Coraliomargarita algicola: one gene and its partner. The protein of the gene in region 1 binds, or shares a complex with, the protein of each later gene. Links are inferred from orthologs where the notes say so. Each region holds a gene or a part of one and is shown on either strand. Other genes may lie near its edges.

Region 1 (7,889 bases):
CTGAGATACTGATATCTCCCGTAACCACAATACGTGCATCACCAGCAATCCTAAGGGTTCTCCTCCCCGACATAGACCAAGAGCTCAGCTCATAATCACCACCTGCAATCGTCCCTGAACTTGGCATCGATCTCACCGGCGAATTAAGCGCAGGCACACTGATGCTTGGGAATTCGGCATAAAAATCAGTAGTGATGCGGCTAAGGTCTACTTCGCCCGGATTGTAATAGGTGGTTATAGAACCATTAGGGCCAACATTCGGCTGACTGCCCCCCGTAGCAACATAGCCATAGACGTCTGCATTCCCTATATCGATCGCATCACTTTCAACTGAAGTGGTCGCCACAGTTATCTCTGAATTGATGTTGCTCCACCCATAACTGCCATCGCGTGAATCGTAACTATCAAACGTCACGTTATTCCCCTTCAATACAATCCCTTGTTTAGAATTAAAACCATTAATAAATGGATAAAAGCCACTGGCTAGCGATACCCGAACCTGTTTAGAGACCACACCCGCGACATGCCCCGCCGCTTCGCCCTCACTGAAGATCTCAGGGGTAGATCCATTTGGATTGAGAATCACAACATTAATGTATCCCTCGATATTCCCTTCCAAATCATATGGACCGAAACGCTGAGCCCAATACGGGCGACCATCCGCGTCTGTCCCCGAAAGCCAACCGGATTGATCGGCTTGACTCAGCGCATGCAAGGCCCGGTCCACCCCTCCTTCAGCTAAATTAAAACTGGCCCCCAGTAGATATGACCTTGTGGATACCCGATACTCTGAAGTCGTCAAATATAGATAACTCCCCATCAAAGTCATAACCACAAAACTGAATATCATTGCAGTGACCAGAGCGGATCCTCGCTCACGAGAGCGATTCTTGGTAGAAATAGAATAGTTCATAGTACAGCTCTCACTTGGTGACTGGACGATTTCGCATCATAACCCGGGCAGAAATAATATAATCCGTTGCCTGCGCCTGCGACACCAGGCGGATCATTTCCGCATCGATCTGCACACTCTTAACAGATAACAGCAATGATTCCTTCGAGTGCTCTAACGACTCCCCCAAAGGATCGAAGAACCCAAAAGTAAATTGCTCGACGCCATCCAGCAAAATCTCGTTCGAGCTAACCACACCAAGTTTGTCCCGAACAATGCGACTAAAGATGCCCATGTCCTCATCAAAAGCATACTGCACCGTACCACCGTTATAAAACGAATCTTCAGGCACTTTCACAATCAAATGATGCTGCGAAGCTGTCGTCACATCACTAGCCGAACGAATATCACGCGAAAAGTATTCCAGGGCTTTACGACTCTCACGACTCATTTGTGTATAGGCAGCCACTCCGGTGGAGCTAGTAGCAAATACGATAAATGTACTTACGATCGACGCCATCACGATTCCGAACACGCCAGTGGACACAATGAGCTCCACCAAAGTAAAACCACGACGGCAAGGAGCTACTAAATTCATACCTAAGTCCTTCATATGGTTCTATAATAATAGTCGTTCACCCCACCCTTGGCAAAGAATGTAACATATTGCAGCGTCACCTCGCGCCCTTGAGCATTTTGGTAACTCACCCCCACCACGACTCGACGCAAATCATCCTGCTCCTCCTCAATCAGACGACTCACGGAATACATATCGTAAGCCTTCGTATCAAACTGGGTATCCACCGAAATCTCAACATCGGCCGGCAACTCGATTAATTCCACCCATGACAGCGTCCGCAATGTCTCAACCTCACTTTGAAGAATTTGAGAGACACGAGTGTAATTACGCGAGTCGTGCAGGATATCGAAGCCACGGCGCACACCCGCAAGCCCTCCAGCAATCACTATAGTGAAAATGCCCATAGATACGACCACCTCAGTAAGAGTGAATCCCGTAGAACGTTGTAGTCGAATCCCTTTCATATAGGCAATACTCCCTATTTCAAAAATAGGCCTCAATCCTAAAGCACTGAACAGGAGCCCTTTAACATAGATTTAGCACAACAGGACGAATCAAAAACCTCAAAATATACGTATCTGGGAGCCGGACCACTAAGTGTTTCACTTATTCAAATTAGCGTTAATACAACGGTAACAGAGGCTCAAATACATTTCCTCTAACAGTCTCAAATATAGACAATAGACTCACTCGTATAAAAATCCTCGAGTGACTCGATTCTTCACAACTTTCCGCGATTCCGGATTGCCCTACAGCAAGCAGCCGTCGAAGCTGCCCATCATGGCAACCCATAAATTACTCTCATGGAATGTGAACGGCCTGCGGGCAGTTCTCAAAAAAGGCTTTCTCGATTTTCTAGCGAATGAGCAACCCGACGTGCTCTGCCTCCAGGAAACTAAAATTTCCGCCGACCTGGTCGATGGTTTCAACTTCGACGATTACCCCTACGTCTATTGGAACTGCGCCACAAAAAAGGGCTACTCCGGCACTGCGATTCTGTCGAAAACGAAACCACTCTCGGTGCAATACGGACTCGGCATCGAGAAACATGACAACGAAGGACGTGTCATCACAGCTGAATTTCAAGATTACTACTTGGTCACAGTCTACACCCCAAATTCACAGAACCACGACGAAAATAAGCGCCCACGCCGGCTCGACTATCGCACCAGCGAGTGGGATGTCGACTTTCTCGCCTACCTTAAGAATCTAGAACAAAGCAAGCCGGTCATCTTCTGCGGCGATCTCAATGTTGCACACACCGAGATCGATCTCGCCAACCCGAAAACCAATCGCAAAAACGCGGGTTTCACCGACGAAGAGCGCGCACGCTTCGATGCCATTATTGAAGCCGGCTTTATCGACACTTTCCGCCAAATCAACCCGGATGCAACGGAACGCTACAGTTGGTGGTCTTACCGCGCAGGCGCACGCCAAAGAAACATCGGGTGGCGCATTGACTACTTCTGCGTATCACAAGCACTCAGTGAACGTATTGCACATGTTGACATACTCGACCAAGTCATCGGCTCCGACCACTGCCCCGTGCTGCTACAATTGAGCTAAACGTCTCGCCTGCTGCATCACTATGTTCACCGACCTGCCCGACGCCTCCATCCACTCTCTGGGCGAAGTGAAACTGATCGCTGCCATCGGAGAATGGCTCGGCTCAGAGGTTTCACCGCCGAGCCCATGCGGCATGGGCGATGATTGCGCAGTGATCGACACCTCGCATATCGACCGCCAGTTATTGACAACCGATAGCGTCAGTTTTGGGCGACACTTTGATACAACAGTCAGTGCACAATCCGCCGGTGCCAAATTGATCAAGCGCAACCTCAGCGACATCGCCGCAATGGGCGGGCACCCCGGCCCAGCTCTTCTCAATCTGCTCTGCGCTCCCAATCTGCGTCTCGACTGGTTATGCGAATTTATCCAAGGCATCCGTCAGACCTGCGAGCGCTACCAAGTGCCCATAGTAGGCGGCGACATCAGCACCCTCCCCTCGGGACAGTTCACCGCCGCACTCAGTCTGACGGGACACATGCGGGGCCAAACAGCACTCTTACGACGTGGCGCCCAACAGGGCGATGCCATCTACGTAACTGGCAGCCTGGGAGGCAGTATTTATCATAAACACTACAGTTTTGAGCCCCGCTTGGCCGAGGGGCAGTGGCTCGCGCAATCCGGCGTCTGTAGTGCCATGATGGATATCACCGACGGCATCGCCAAAGATCTCAATGCCCTGCTCCCAGGAGACTGTGCCGCACACATGGACCTGCCCGCGCTCCCCCTCGCCTCTGATGCATTTCGCCGCGCCCAAGAGACCGGCCACTCGGCCATAGAACACGCATTCTGCGATGGCGAAGATTACGAACTGCTGCTCACCCTCCGATGCGGGACCACACAGGCAGCCTTTGAAGCCGACTGGAAGCAACGCTTCCCCAACACCCCACTCACACGCATCGGCAAACTAGAGCCCCGTATAGGCGAGGCCCGCTATCTCGACGCGAGTAGCAAAGAAGCCTTGCCATGGATTCGAGGTTTTGAACATCTGAGCGGATCATGATCGATATATTGCAACAATTGCGCCACGGAATCTGCTCCCACACGGCAGCCGAGACCGAGGCCCTGGCTGGACAGCTGGCCGCATTACTGCCAGCGGATTCGGTCTTGGCCCTACACGGCGATCTCGGTGCGGGCAAAACAACCTTTGTCCGCGGCCTGGCCCGAGCTTGGGGCATTCAGGAAGCCGTCACAAGCCCGACCTATAACCTCTACACCATCTACCAAGGCGAGCGACAACTCATCCATCTGGATGCGTATCGCCTCAATTCTGGAGCAGAGTTGGACGCCCTCATGATTGAGGACTTTTTAAAAGCGCCTTGGTGCTTTGCAGTCGAATGGCCCGAGCGTATACCCGATGCCCTCCCCGAAGATACCTGGCACCTATACTTGACGATCAATTCCGACCAAAGCCACCAGATCCGTATGGCATCACAGGCTTCAAGCTAGAATCGCCTCACCTTTTTAAAGCTCGACGGGCCCTGATAAATACCGGTTTGGCAACTCGCAAACTCTGCTCGGGGCCAAAGCGGAGCGCTTGCAATTCTGCCATCACTTCCGTCTCGATACCTTTCGCTTTCAAGCGAATCATATAGCGCCCAGCTTGACGACGAACTGGATCGAGCGCTTTAGGTCGCCGCAGGAAGCGATAGAGCAGGCCCAGCAGCCAATAGCGACCGCGCCATACGGCCCCAAGCACTACGATGCCCACCATAAGCATCGCGAGTGGCCGAAGACTCCCCAGCTTCAACGGATGCAACAACCACGACTTAAGTCGCAGGCCCCAGCGACTCAAGCCCTCCTTGAAGGCCACATAATAATCTAACAGCACATCCTTCAAAGTCGCCGCCAACTCGACTTGATCCTTTTGTTCGAAATTCACGACTCGTCGATACCATTGAATGCGTAAACTATCTACCCAGGCGGACCAACCGGAATCAAAGGCCATACTCCCCTGCACCATCATCTCAGGGTCACTCGATCCACGGCCAGGCGTGGGGTCCACCCGCAGCCAGCTTTGATCTTCAGCATCATAAATTTCCACCCAGGCATGCGCATCGCGATTCCGAACCACAAAATAATCCTCCAAGGTATTCCAAGAGCCCCCGGCATAGCCGACCACCATTCGTGCGGGAAAACCTGCCTCACGCGCCAGAAGTATAAAAGCGCCCGCAAACAGCTCGCAATGCCCTTGAGAACCGGATTCCAACCAAGAAACAATCGGATCGTTTCCCATAAACCACTCAATATCCGGCATCAGTGAATATGCGAAATGCTGCCAGAGATAACTCGTCGTAGCACGGCTATAATCAGCCGCATTCAGCTCGGCTCCACCTGAAATCTCCTGATTGATTACGCCCAACACATCCTTCGATGGAGCAGACATGCTTAACTCCAAGGTCGTCAACGGATAGGCCAGTCTCTCTTCCTCGCCCTCGACTGGACTTTCCACCTCCAAGGGTAGCGAATCCAAGATCGCACGCTCACGCTCCCCCGCCGCAAAACGTGAATTAAATTTCAAGTCCTCGACCTGATAGGAAAATACATTTTGCCCAACCGAATCCAAGCCCAGCACCTTTACCTCGGGGACCCATTCGATATTCTGCAACTTTTGAAAACGCAGCAGGCCATAATCTCCTGGCAATGGCAAGTAACGGCTAATCCCGCCTTCCATGTAAAACGTCCACAGCTCCCCACGACGCTGCGATAAGGGCAAGGCTGTAGAACTCAATTCCCGCCGCTCTTCAAATATCCGAAATGGCTTGGCACGCAGGCTGTGCGACACACGGAAGCGTCCATCGCTATATTTATCCAACACCAACATACGCCAATAAGGAGCCGCACTCACCGCCTCCATCCCTGGTAAGTCGATGCGAAGCGCCACACTGTTATCCTCCTGAATCTCACTCACATCCCCCAGTCTCACATCCTCACTGAAGCCGGAGCGCGCCTGAGTACTTAGCTCCAAAAATGGAATCGCCCGATTGAAGTCAAAACGCGGCGTCAAAATAAAGAGCAAACTGGAAACCGCGACGACCAATGCAAACATAGCCGCACACAACAGGATAATCCGTAGGTCCAATACTCGCCAGACCCTACGAATGAACGAAGACCATTGAAATTGCTCCCAGTCGATTACATGCGGCTTCGCTTCTTTTCCACGATCAAGCAAACAAATCACGAACAGCAGTGCCATCGCTAAAGGTGCAAACAGTAAGATCTGCACTGCGAACAAGAGAGAAACAGTCAGCACCCCGGAGATCACCACACAGAAGAGACAAAGCAAAATCACTTGCTTGTCTTCTCGCAAATTGCGCGGGGCCAACATCCGATAAATGATCAGCAATACCACCATGCGCACCAGGGGTGGAATAAACTCGGGGATATTCAGAATAAAATCGGTGCCGATCAACAGCAACATGACGGGCCCCGCCCAACGCCATACCAACGTAGGAATACGCGCAACCCAGCGCGGACAGCAAAAAGCCACCAGCGCCACCGCACCGCCGAGTAGCAACATAGACATGCTCTCGACATCCAGAGAAAACAAGGACCAAAAGGAGAGCATCGCCAGTAGCGCTCCCATTAATTGCTTCAGCTCATGTAGCTCCTCCGTGCTAAGCCTCACCTGCTTGTTCGCCATTGACATGTATCGTCACTCCGCTCTCCCCGCACGGTCTGAATGTGATCCAATTTCGGCCAACAGTGCCCATCTCGGAATTTACTGAAGAGGCACCCGGCTTCAGATGCAAGCGTGCCAGCAGATCAAAAAACGCGTGCACCTCACGCATGCCACGCACCGCAATCGATTCGTCCTCCACACTCACCGTCTCCAAACGCCCCGCGTGAAAAAGATCCTCAGCCAGTGCACACGCGACTGAACATAAAGTCTCCACCTGTGCCTCATTCCAATCACGCCCCAACCGGTCAATCCGCAGGTAAAAACCACTCTGCCCTTCCTGTGCCAGTTGTCGCACCATCAATTGATTCATCCGCGCAGTCGCCTTCCAATGAATCAAGCGCGGCGGATCACCAGCCTCGTATGGACGCACCTTGAGCAAGTCGCTTCCAGCTCCAGCGAGCCGACGCGAGATCCCCGCTTGATAACGACGCCCATCCACCACTGGATGAAAACTGTAGTCCACACGTGTCGGCCAAACCCAGATCGTTTCTTCGACCAAATCCCCCACGCCCTTACGCAAAAATCCGAATGGAAAATATGACTCCACCCCATGTAGCTGCACTAAAAACGCCCCACGTTGTTTCGGCACAAATGTCCACTCCAGCGAGGTCGAATTCCCCGCAGCAATGGAATGCTTCAAATACAGAGACTCGCCCGCCGGCGCCACCGTGCTACTGACGCGAAAGACCACACTCATCGATGGAAAAATCTGCTTCCCGTTCTTCAAAACGACCTCAGCCATGCCAACTTCGCCCACCTGCAAGTGCTCAGGTGCTTGTAAGCTCCATTGTAATTTACGGAAATTGACCTGAGCCAAAATACCGCTGAGCACCAAACTACTCAGTAGCAAAGAAAGTGTCATGAAGAGAATATTACTGGACGTGTTATACGCGGCCGAACCAATCCCCAAAGCAACAATGATCAGCATCCACCCGGTAAACGTCAGCTTCGTACGCTGCACTGGCCTCGGCAAAATCTGCCGTAAGAATAGAGGTAGAATACGGCGCTCTTGCTGACGCCCCTCCATAAAAAAGTCGGGGTCCGTCCAATCATGCCAGCGACGCAACTCTATCTGCGAATCAGCCATCAGCTATGCTATACGGGCTCCGCCACGCGCGCCGCGATCTGCGTTAACAAAGCTTCAATCGAACGCCGCTCTTCCATCGGGT
Region 2 (5,287 bases), 240 kb from region 1 along the record:
GCGGTGCCTGAGGGGTGATCCTGTAATAGGGCCGTCCAGGTGCGGCCGTAGTCAAAGAAGAGCAAGAGCCCTTTCCAGTCTTGGGCTAATAGTGCAGCCAGTGCGCTTTCCGCTTCCAAGGGCAGGTCGAGCTCGTAGCCATCCTCGATGTGTGTGGGTAGACGCTGGGCCACCGCGGCGACCGCAGGTGTGAGCTGATCCAGTAGCACTTCTACCAGTGTGCCGTCGCTGTCGAGGCCGACGCCGCGTTCACGCCAAGCTCCGTTGCGGAAGATTAAGCGATGAAAGGGCAAGGCATCTAGCCACTCGTTGGCAAAAATGACGGCTTGGCCTTCGATTTGTATGGCTTCTCCTTGGCGGATGACTCGTTCGGCGCGAAAGGGGTGTTGGGCTAATTGACTCAGTAGTGAGCAGCCCGGTTCGGCGGCGATTTCGACGAATGTGCTTTCAGCAGCGGTGCCTGCGGGGAGTAGGTCGGCGGCGGCAGTGCTCACGAGCGTGGCGAAGACTCGTCCCAGGCTCTCGGCGGTATAAAAATCATGCTGTGGGCTGCGTCCGACTCGTTGCGCTAACTGTGTGTAGTAGCCGTAGTCTTCACTGTAGAGGGCGATTTCTATATAGTCGCGGTAGCTGATTGGTGCGGATTGGCAGCGTGTGCGTAATATGTCTTCAACTGTCGTCTGGGCTTTTTTCATAGGAGGCAGACGGAATCTATGTGGAATCATTCGGACTATGAAACCACTAAATGCAATCGCTGGGGAATTCTTATTTGAGTGCTTAAATGCTTGAGGCATCGTCACACGCGCATACTTAGAGTGAGATGATTTTGGCGATTGAAAGTTCTTGTGACGAGTCGGCACTGGCTCGGTTGGATCCCGCCCGTGGGATAGTGGGCGAGTGGGTGCACAGTCAGATCGATTTGCACAAGGAATATGGCGGAGTGGTGCCGGATCTCGCCAGTCGTGAGCATTTGAAGAATTTTTTTCCGCTGCTTTCTGCCGCTGGCTTAAGCGCGGATCGTGGTGAGATTACGCAGATCGCGGTCACGCACGGGCCGGGGTTGGCTGGTTGCCTGGCCTTGGGCATCGCATTTGCGCGAAGTCTTGCGGTGGCATGGGAGCTGCCAGTGGTCGGAGTGAATCATCTGCGCGGTCATGCCTACTCGCCCTTTATCGCATTGCACGAGCAAGCCCCGGCGGAGTACCCGCAGGCCTTTCAGGCGCTCTTGCCGCACCTTGGGCTCATTGTCTCGGGGGGGAATACTATACTTTTTGAGATTGATACGAATCAACAGCTGACAGTGTTGGCGGAGACTGTGGATGACGCCGCGGGCGAGGCATTGGATAAAGGTGCGAAGCTGCTGGGTTTGCCCTATCCGGGCGGACCTCAAGTGGAGCGATTGGCAGCAGCCGGAAATGCTAAGATATACGATTTCCCCAAAGCAATCGCGCCGCGAAATGAGCGCCGCTTTAGTTTTTCCGGGCTAAAAACCAGCTTGCGCTATCGACTTGAGAAAATGGGCGATGCCGAACTCGAAGCGGCGATGCCGGATATTTGCGCGGGCTACCAAGCTGCGGTGATTGATCAACTCGTGGGGAAAACCAAGCATTTGATTCAGGCCGGTCAGGACCGCAGCCTGGGACTTTCCGGAGGTGTCTCCAATAATAAGGCGCTTCGCGCGGCAGTGGAGCGGCTGGCTAAGCGCTTTCGCTTGTCGTGTCATATTGCGCAGCCCAAGCACACCGGCGATAATGCTGCTATGATTGCATTTGCGGCTTTTGCGGATCCTGCGGGACTGGCGCAGGGGGCGTTTAGCATCGAGCCTGCTTTGCGCTTGGCAGGGCAGTAGGTCGCAGAGTTGTTTATTACGTTTTTTTGACGAAACGGGTCGTTGCCAATGTGTCTGTGGGTGGTTTGATTACGCGGGATGTTCAGACGCTGTGCTATATTTGGTGCGGGGCAGAGTGCTCTCGCGGCGCGCCGCCTCGCCAATCACCATGATCTTGAGACCGTGCTCATTGATGAGGCCGGGCAAGGAGATCGGGCGACTTTTGGAGCCGATGATTTGGCTGAGTTTGATGCTTTTGTTTTCAGTCCCGGCTTCGCGCAGGAGCATCCTTGGCGGGTCTTGGCCGAAGCTTCGGGGCGGCCCTGCTTGAGTGAACTTGCCTTTGCTGCTCGCTACTGGCAAGGCAAGGTCATTGGGGTCACGGGAACCAATGGTAAGACCACGTTGACCGGGCTGATTGATGCCGCGCTTAAAGTCGCGGGAGAGGTGAGTGTCGCTGCAGGGAATATTGGTTATACCTTTTCGGATGCAGTGCTTTCGAGCGCAAATCAGCCTGGTGCGTATGTGGTACTTGAGATTAGTTCGTTTCAGGCGGAACTCGCGGACGGATTGCAGTTAGACGCACTACTCTGGACAAATTTCGCCGAAGATCATTTGGATCGTTACGGGTCGATGATTCAGTATTTTAATGCCAAAGCTCTGCTGTTTGATTGTTTGAAAAAGAATGGGATCTGCGTGGTCGGGAAGCAGGTCGCCCAAACTATGGAGAGCATGCGCAAGGTGTATGACGCTTGCTGTGTGGCCGATGAAGACAGCGCTCTGCTCTTCAAGTTGGATCGGGCCTCCGTATTTCATCGTTATCCGAATTCGGAGAACTTCTCGCTGGCAGCGGAGATGTGGTGGTTGCTAGGTAAGTCGTCAGCTCAGCTGATCGAGGCCGCCAATGCATTTACGCTTGCGCCGCACCGCCTTGCGATGGTGGCGGAGTATGATGGTGTTTACTATTGGGATGACTCCAAAGCCACGAATTTTCATGCGACATTGGCGGGGCTGGAGTCGGTGGGGCCACCTGTGGTGTGGATCGGAGGCGGACGTGCCAAGGGGGGCGATGTTGAAGCTTTTGCGCATGAGTTGTCCAACTATGTGAATGCCGCCGTCGTCTATGGGGAGGTCGCTGAACGATTGGCCCAGGCTTTGCAAGGCTCGCTCGATTCTGTTCACGTGCATCCATGCTTTGCTGACGCCGTCTACGCTGCAGTAGAGCTTGCGAAGGGCATTCCCGAGGCAAATGTCTTGTTGAGTCCCGGCTTCAGTAGTTTCGATCAATTTAGCTCCTATGCCGACCGTGGAAAAAGCTTCACTGACATGGTTTTAAGTTTGAAGAATACACGCAATGCTAGCTAGTATGCTGGATTGCAGGCATTATCTCCATTTTATCATGAAAGTATCTAAAGTTTTCGGTTGTGTTCTCGGTCTTCATTTCGGTGTGATCGCAGTGTTATTGGTTCAGCCCGGTTGCCGTAGTCAGCAACCGCCCACGCGGACTTATACTCAAACATCGACTCAGGTATCGACACCTTCGCGCACTTTAGCTAGCACACCGAGTAGTGGTTCTGAGCGCACCATGGCTTATAATCAGGGGCGCACTATTAAAACCTCTGTGGAAGGTGCATCTCGTCACACTGAAGGATTGATTGTGGCGAAGCGTGTGGACTCTGAGGTTACTGGTTTGGATGCTGCCTTTAACGCTGGCTTTGATGATGGCCGTTATGCCCCCGATAGCTCGGGCAGTGAATTTGGTGAGTTCGATGATATCGCACCGATCGCACCACTCAGCACTGGTGGTCAGACTGTCCAAGTCGCTGGCGATTCTTTTGAGACCTATACTGTGAAAAAGGGCGATAACCTTTGGTCGATCGCCAAGCGTTACAATATCTCACTCAATGAACTTTATGCAGCCAATGGTTTGAATAAAAATTCTATTTTGAAGATCGGTCAGCAAATCCAGATTCCGGTCGAAGGGGGCACTGCGACTGTGAAAACTGTTAGCGCTGACACCTATCAGCCATCCTCTTTCAATCAGGCCAGCACGAGTTACACCGTGAAGCGTGGTGACTCCCTCTCGAAGATTGCTAGCCAACACAACACTTCTGTGCGTGCGATCAAAGCTGCTAACAATATGACTTCAGACCTGATTCGGGTAGGGGATACGCTTATCCTGCCGGTCGAGGGGAGCAGTCGTGCTGCAGCGACGCCTGCCGCACCATCAACTTCCAGTAGCCGCAGCACGCCCGCTGTCACTTACGTGGCCACGACCAACAATGTTGCTGGTGGTCGCACACACACGGTTAAAGCTGGAGAGTATCCCGCGACGATTGCGCGTAAATACGGTATGACCTCCGGCGAACTCTTAGCACTCAATGGCATTACAGACCCCCGCAAGTTGCAAGTTGGTCAAGTGCTTAAAGTCAGTGGATCGGGTTCGGCTAACAATGTGGACTCACGCACAGAGACGGTGGTCGCACCCACCGCTGCTGTGAATACATCTGCATCGGTTACGCGTCCGACAACTGTTTCGACTGTGCCGGCCGCACCGATTACGACATCTTCCTTTCGACCTGCGGCCAGCACGGGCCCAGTGGAGATTACTGTGATCGAAGCCGATCCTCTGGTTGAAGGGGAAGTGACTGATATTCAGTCTGACGATTTGTTCGACGGTGCAGTCGAGATCCCTGTCATCCGCCTGGAAGAGTAATCTTCCTCGCTGACTTCCTGGAGCTGAGAGACTTCTGTATTCATAATGAGCGCCCGTACGGCTTCGCCTAATTCCTCGTGGCGTATCCCGCCGATTGGGCTCTTTATTATCTTTATAGTCGTAGGGCTTACTTTTTTAGGCTTAGTCATACTGTTTAGTGCATCGCAATCGATGCACGATGACCCGACGGTCTTGCTGCGTAAGCAACTCATTTGGTTGGCGCTGGCCACAGTGGCTGGAGGCATTGCGATGATGGTCAATTTGGAGGCCTTGCGGCAGTATGCCTATTTACTCGCAGCTGCTTCGATCATTTTATTGGGGCTGGTGCTCGTGCCCGGTATTGGGGTGGAAGTGAATGGCGCACGTCGTTGGATGGATTTTGGTTTCATGCGCTTGCAGGTATCTGAGATTGGGAAGTTGGGGCTGCTCTTTGCGATGGCGCATTATTTGACCAGCCATCGCCGCGACTTGGGGCACTTCTTGAAGGGCTATGTGTATCCTTGTTGTCTGCTAGGTATTTTTTGTGGTTGTATCATTTTGGAGCCCGACTTTGGCACTGCGTTTCTATGTGGTGCTGTCGGAGGCTGTATGCTCTTTTTGGCAGGCGTGCACCTGAAGTATTTAATTCCAACAGCGGTGCTTGCGTTGACGGGGTTTTCGGTCGCCGTTTACTTAGATCCGGTGCGATTGCAGCGCATTACTTCTTTTTTGGATGTGGAAGGTAATCGCAGCGATAGCGCCTA

Evidence for each region. Proteins that work in one complex are often made in the same cells at the same time.
Region 2: the proteins of tsaE (region 1) and tsaD are in contact, whole or in part, in a crystal structure (PDB 6N9A), measured with the Thermotoga maritima proteins. The link is inferred for Coraliomargarita algicola from one-to-one orthologs. Residues at the interface, in WP_004082108.1 of Thermotoga maritima: Leu37, Gly38, Lys46, Lys57, Val59, Lys60, Ser61, Thr63, Phe64, Thr65, Leu66, Met67, Val69, Pro71, Tyr82, Arg83, Leu84, Asp86, Asp88, Phe89, Asp93, Ile128, Asp130, Glu131, Arg134; in WP_004082750.1 of Thermotoga maritima: Cys10, Asp11, Arg49, His50, Leu82, Gly84, Gly135, Gly136, Glu154, Thr155, Leu156, Asp157, Asp158, Ser159, Glu162, Asp165, Lys166, Arg169, Leu170, Tyr175, Lys213, Thr214, Leu217, Tyr218, Gln221, Arg222, Asn324.

The regions. Positions count from the first base shown.
Region 1 is NZ_CP138858.1:3,571,435-3,579,323, reverse strand. What follows is about bases 2,781-5,762. They hold tsaE (tRNA (adenosine(37)-N6)-threonylcarbamoyltransferase complex ATPase subunit type 1 TsaE), read left to right. Parts: upstream 2,781-4,037; coding sequence 4,038-4,487; downstream 4,488-5,762. Other genes in these bases: SH580_RS14665 (transglutaminase TgpA family protein), read right to left, coding at 4,495-5,762; thiL (thiamine-phosphate kinase), read left to right, coding at 3,061-4,041; SH580_RS14680 (exodeoxyribonuclease III), read left to right, coding at 2,781-3,038. Also shown: SH580_RS14695 (DUF7305 domain-containing protein), read right to left, coding at 1-913; SH580_RS14690 (PilW family protein), read right to left, coding at 924-1,490; SH580_RS14685 (type IV pilus modification PilV family protein), read right to left, coding at 1,502-1,936; more of SH580_RS14680, read left to right, coding at 2,253-2,780; more of SH580_RS14665, read right to left, coding at 5,763-6,681; SH580_RS14660 (DUF58 domain-containing protein), read right to left, coding at 6,656-7,807; SH580_RS14655 (AAA family ATPase), read right to left, coding at 7,816-7,889. UniProt on the Escherichia coli protein: Required for the formation of a threonylcarbamoyl group on adenosine at position 37 (t(6)A37) in tRNAs that read codons beginning with adenine.
Region 2 is NZ_CP138858.1:3,814,073-3,819,359, forward strand. Bases 1-2,834 are described here. They hold tsaD (tRNA (adenosine(37)-N6)-threonylcarbamoyltransferase complex transferase subunit TsaD), read left to right. Parts: upstream 1-820; coding sequence 821-1,849; downstream 1,850-2,834. Other genes in these bases: SH580_RS15765 (SAM-dependent methyltransferase), read right to left, coding at 1-695; murD (UDP-N-acetylmuramoyl-L-alanine--D-glutamate ligase), read left to right, coding at 1,928-2,834. Also shown: more of murD, read left to right, coding at 2,835-3,193; SH580_RS15780 (LysM peptidoglycan-binding domain-containing protein), read left to right, coding at 3,228-4,544; putative lipid II flippase FtsW, read left to right, coding at 4,590-5,287.